2 regions of the Pantoea sp. X-Soil-OKNW-556 genome follow, and region 2 is predicted to be linked to the other one. Evidence: predicted binding sites of a transcription regulator. Region 2 holds the regulator's gene; the other holds the start of a gene.

Region 1 (2,465 bases), 1.5 Mb from region 2:
CCTGACGCGTCTTGACGACGGCAATTTGTGGAACACCATGCCGTGCCACACCCATGAACGCCGCATGGAGGTCTATTTCTATTTTGATATGGCTGAGGACAGCGCGGTGTTTCATATGATGGGACAGCCGCAGGAAACCCGCCATCTGTTGGTACATAACGAACAGGCGGTGATTTCGCCAAGCTGGTCAATCCATGCCGGTGTTGGCACCCAACGCTATACCTTTATCTGGGGCATGGTGGGTGAAAATCAGGTGTTTGATGACATGGACCACGTCAGCGTCAGCGCTCTGCGCTAGTGCCTAAGGAGAAGATAATGATTCTGAACGCTTTTCATCTTGAAGGAAAAATCGCGCTGGTCACCGGTTGTAACACTGGATTGGGTCAGGGGATGGCGATCGGTCTGGCACAGGCGGGCTGCGATATTATTGGTGTCAACCGCGCCGGACCGGATGATACCGCCGCCAAAGTTGAAGCACTGGGACGCCGTTTCTGGCCGATTCAGGCCGATCTGAGCCACCCCTCCATCGTGCCACAGGTGGTGGAACAGGCGGTCGCACTGGCGGGACGCATTGATATTCTGGTCAATAACGCGGGGATTATCCGGCGTGAGGATGCGCTGAACTTTAGCGAAAAAGACTGGGACGATGTGATGAATATCAACAGCAAGAGCCTGTTTTTCCTCTCTCAACAGGTGGCGCGACAATTTATCGCGCAGGGGAATGGCGGCAAGATCATCAACATCGCCTCGATGCTCTCTTTCCAGGGTGGAATCCGCGTGCCCTCCTATACCGCATCGAAAAGCGCCGTCATGGGGCTGACACGGCTGATGGCCAATGAATGGGCGAAGCACGGCATCAATGTCAACGCCATTGCCCCCGGTTACATGGCGACGAACAACACGCAACAAATCCGTGATGATGAGTCGCGCAGTGAAGAGATCCTCGCCCGTATCCCTGCCGGACGTTGGGGCGCACCGGACGATATGATGGGGCCAGTGGTGTTCCTCGCTTCCAGTGCATCGGATTACGTTCACGGCTATACGCTAGCGGTGGATGGCGGTTGGCTGGCGCGCTAAGCTGCTCTTTTCCCGCGTCATTCTGACGCGGGTATCGTCTTAAATTCACGCCTGGTTACAGCGTCACATATTCTCATTCACTGGATAAATCCCTATACTGGATGCATCGACAGTTTGCAGCCAGGTTTTATCATGACGGCCGAAGGCCACATCATTTTCGCCATTGCCAGTGCTATTTTTGCCAAGCGCGCGGAGCTCACGCCGGTAATGGCCAGTGCCGACTGGTGGCATCTGGTGCCGGCTGCACTGCTGACCTGTTTGCTGCCGGATATTGATCATCCCAAATCGGTGCTGGGACAACGTCTGAAGTGGCTTTCCCAGCCCATCGCTCGCGCCTTTGGTCATCGCGGTTTTACCCACAGCCTGCTGGCGGTGGCAGTAAGCTTGTGGCTGTTTCAGATTAATGTCCCCGCCAGTTGGCCCATCCCTGCGGATGTGTTGCAGGGCATGACTCTGGGCTATCTCAGCCATATTGTCGCCGATATGCTGACACCCGCTGGCGTTCCCCTGCTGTGGCCCTGCCGTTGGCGCTTTCGCCTGCCGCTGCTGAACAGCCAAAAAGGCAACCAACTGGAGCGCGCCCTTTGCCTCGCACTGGTCGGCTACGCGCTGTGGTTTCCACCTGGCTTGCCGTCTTTTGGTGCAAACGGCTGGCCTGAACAATTGTTCAATACCTTACAAAATGGCGTAGGCCGCATAATAAACAGTCAAAGCGCGCGATAATCAGACAAAAATCAGGATAAAGTTATAATCAATTCCATTTGGATATAAGCCTGCCCATTTATGAACTGTTAACATGCGCGGATTCCTTTCAGGAATCACCCTGTATTCCGCGCCTGAACATGCAGAGGCGCGGCAAATCTCTGGAGTAGAGCATGGATTTTCCCCTGATTATTAATCTCGTGGTGTTCGCCGCGTTGCTGGTGTTATTAGCACGCATTGGCAACGCGCGCTGGAGCCTGTCAAAACGCGTATTAACTGGCCTGGTGTTCGGCGTGTTGTTTGGTCTGGCGCTGCAAGCCATATACGGTGAGAACAGCCCGGTGGTGAAAGCCTCGATTGGCTGGTTCAACATTGTCGGCAACGGTTACGTGCAATTGTTGCAGATGATCGTGATGCCGCTGGTCTTCGCTTCCATCCTCAGCGCGGTGGCTCGCCTGCACAATGCCTCTTCACTGGGCAAAATCAGCGTACTGACCATCGGCGTGTTGTTGTTTACTACGGCGATTTCAGCGCTGGTAGGCGTGATGGTCACTGGCCTGTTTGGTTTAACCGCAGATGGCCTGGTGCAAGGTGCGCAGGAAACCGCGCGCCTGAACGCGATTCAGAGCAACTACATCGGAAAAGTGGCCGATCTGACCGTGCCACAACTGCTGCTCTCCTTTATC
Region 2 (2,465 bases):
TCTCAGGATAGTGAAAGCAGCCGGTTATTCCTGGCAGGGATTGCGCGCTGCCTGGACACATGAAGCAGCGTTTCGCCAGGAAGCTATTGCCGCATTAGTGGCAATTATAGTGGCGTGCTGGCTGGATGTTGATGCGATTTCCCGCGTACTCATGATTGGTTCCGTAGTGCTGGTGGTCATTGTTGAGATCCTGAATAGCGCCATTGAAGCCGTGGTCGACCGCATTGGTCAGGAACGCCATCCGCTGGCTGGACGCGCGAAAGACATGGGATCGGCCGCCGTGTTGCTGGCTATTTTACTGGCGCTGTTTGTCTGGATCGCGCTGCTTTGGTCACATTTGCGATAAGGATTCCGGATTCATCAACTCGCTGATTTTTCCCTCAGTTTTGGTTTCCATTTCACCAATACCTGTATATACTCACAGCGACTGTATAAACAACCAGGGGGCGGGATGAAAGCGTTAACCAGCAGGCAGCAACAGGTCTATGATCTGATTCGCGACCATATTAACCAGACGGGCATGCCGCCAACGCGTGCGGAAATTGCTTCGCAGCTGGGCTTCCGCTCACCTAATGCGGCAGAAGAACACCTGAAAGCATTAGCGCGTAAAGGCGTTATTGAGATCGTTTCCGGCGCTTCGCGCGGCATTCGTTTATTGATGGAAGAAGAAGCCAGTGAGGGGCTGCCATTGGTTGGCCGTGTCGCTGCGGGTGAACCTTTGCTGGCGCAGGAGCACATTGAAGCGCACTACCAGGTCGATGCTAACCTGTTCAAACCCAGCGCTGATTTCCTGCTGCGTGTCAGCGGCATGTCGATGAAAGATATCGGCATTATGGATGGCGATCTGCTGGCGGTACACAAAACACAGGAAGTGCGTAACGGCCAGGTTGTCGTCGCACGTATCGATGACGAAGTCACGGTGAAGCGCTGGAAAAAGCAGGGCGCAATTGTGCAACTGCTGCCGGAAAACAGCGACTTCCAGCCGATTGTTGTCGATACCCGCGAACAATCCCTGACGGTAGAAGGGCTGGCGGTAGGCATTGTGCGTAACGGCGAGTGGCTCTGATACCTTGATTCCCCCTGCTACGGCAGCCTTCTGTGCTGCCGTGGTTTTATTCTCTGACAAGACGGTAGTGCAGCAAACCGGGACGTGCTGATGCAGCTGTTTTCCTCCTCTGACAAAGCACTCTGGCGGCTGGCGCTGCCTATGATTCTCTCCAATATCACTGTTCCGCTACTTGGCGTGGTTGATACCGCCGTCATTGGTCATCTCGATAGTCCCATTTATCTCGGCGGTGTGGCGGTTGGCACCACGGCGACCAGTTTCATCTTTATGTTGCTGCTGTTTTTACGTATGAGCACCACCGGGCTGACTGCTCAGGCATTTGGTGCTGGCAACAAAAAGGCACTGGCTCGGGCGCTTACCCAGCCTTTACTCATTGCCCTGGTGGCCGGTGTGCTGTTTATTTTGCTGCGCACGCCAGTCAGTAATCTGGCAGCGGTGCTGATGGGTGGCAGCCAGGAGGTCCAACAGCAGGCGCAATTGTTCATTCAGATTCGCTGGCTGAGCGCTCCCGCCACGCTGGCAAACCTGGTCATCCTCGGTTGGTTGTTGGGGGTGCAATATGCGCGTGCGCCAGTGGTGCTACTGGTGGTGGGGAATTTGGTCAATATCCTGTTGGATCTGGCGTTTGTGTTGGGGCTGCATTGGGGCGTAGCAGGTGCCGCAGCAGCAACGGCACTGGCTGAATATACGACACTTGCCGTCGGATTATGGATGGTGGCGCGTGTATTGAAGCTGCGCGGAATTGATTTGGCGATGCTGCGGGAGAGTTGGCGCGGTGATGCTGCTCGTCTGTTTCGCCTCAATCGCGACATTATGCTGCGCTCCTTCCTGCTACAAATCTGCTTTGCTTCCCTGACGATACTCGGTGCACGTATTGGCCCGGATGTGGTAGCGGTCAATGCGGTGCTGTTGATGTTTCTGACTTTCACCGCGTATGCACAGGATGGCTTTGCTTATGCGGTTGAAGCGTGTTCTGGTGAAGCCGTCGGTGCCAAAGATCGCAGCCGGCTATTGCTCATCTGGCATGCTGCCTGCCGTCAGGCGGGGTTGGTCGCGCTGCTGTTTGCGGCGATTTATGCGTTATTTGGCACCCATATCGTGGCCCTGCTGACTTCACTGGAGGCATTACGCGATGCGGCCGATCGCTATCTGCTATGGCAGGTGGTGATGCCGTTAGTGGGCGTGTGGTGCTACCTGTTGGATGGCATGTTTATCGGGGCAACGCGCGGCCGGGAAATGCGTAACAGCATGGCGCTGGCGGCGCTCGGTTATGGCCTGTCATTACTGACGCTTCCCTGGTTAGGTAATCATGGATTGTGGCTGGCGGTGACGGTGTTTCTGGCCGTGCGTGGAATAACGCTCTGGTTCGTCTGGCGTCGTCACTGGCGTCATGACAGCT

Evidence for each region. The regulator LexA, encoded in region 2, represses DNA repair genes until DNA is damaged. The targets are predictions, from matches to a motif close to TNCTGTATGTACATACAGNA.
Region 1: a site for LexA is predicted at 1,173-1,192, ahead of AC6I8T_RS08670 (metal-dependent hydrolase). Genes of this name have one in related genera too.

The regions. Positions count from the first base shown of each region.
Region 1 covers NZ_AP035990.1:1,873,972-1,876,436, reverse strand. The annotation lists gene kduI (5-dehydro-4-deoxy-D-glucuronate isomerase) at 1-298, shown strand, start outside; gene kduD (2-dehydro-3-deoxy-D-gluconate 5-dehydrogenase KduD) at 316-1,077, shown strand; gene AC6I8T_RS08670 (metal-dependent hydrolase) at 1,210-1,800, shown strand; gene AC6I8T_RS08665 (L-cystine transporter) at 1,953-2,465, shown strand, end outside.
Region 2 covers NZ_AP035990.1:372,724-375,188, forward strand. The annotation lists gene AC6I8T_RS01640 (diacylglycerol kinase) at 1-346, shown strand, start outside; gene lexA (transcriptional repressor LexA) at 452-1,066, shown strand; gene dinF (MATE family efflux transporter DinF) at 1,157-2,465, shown strand, end outside.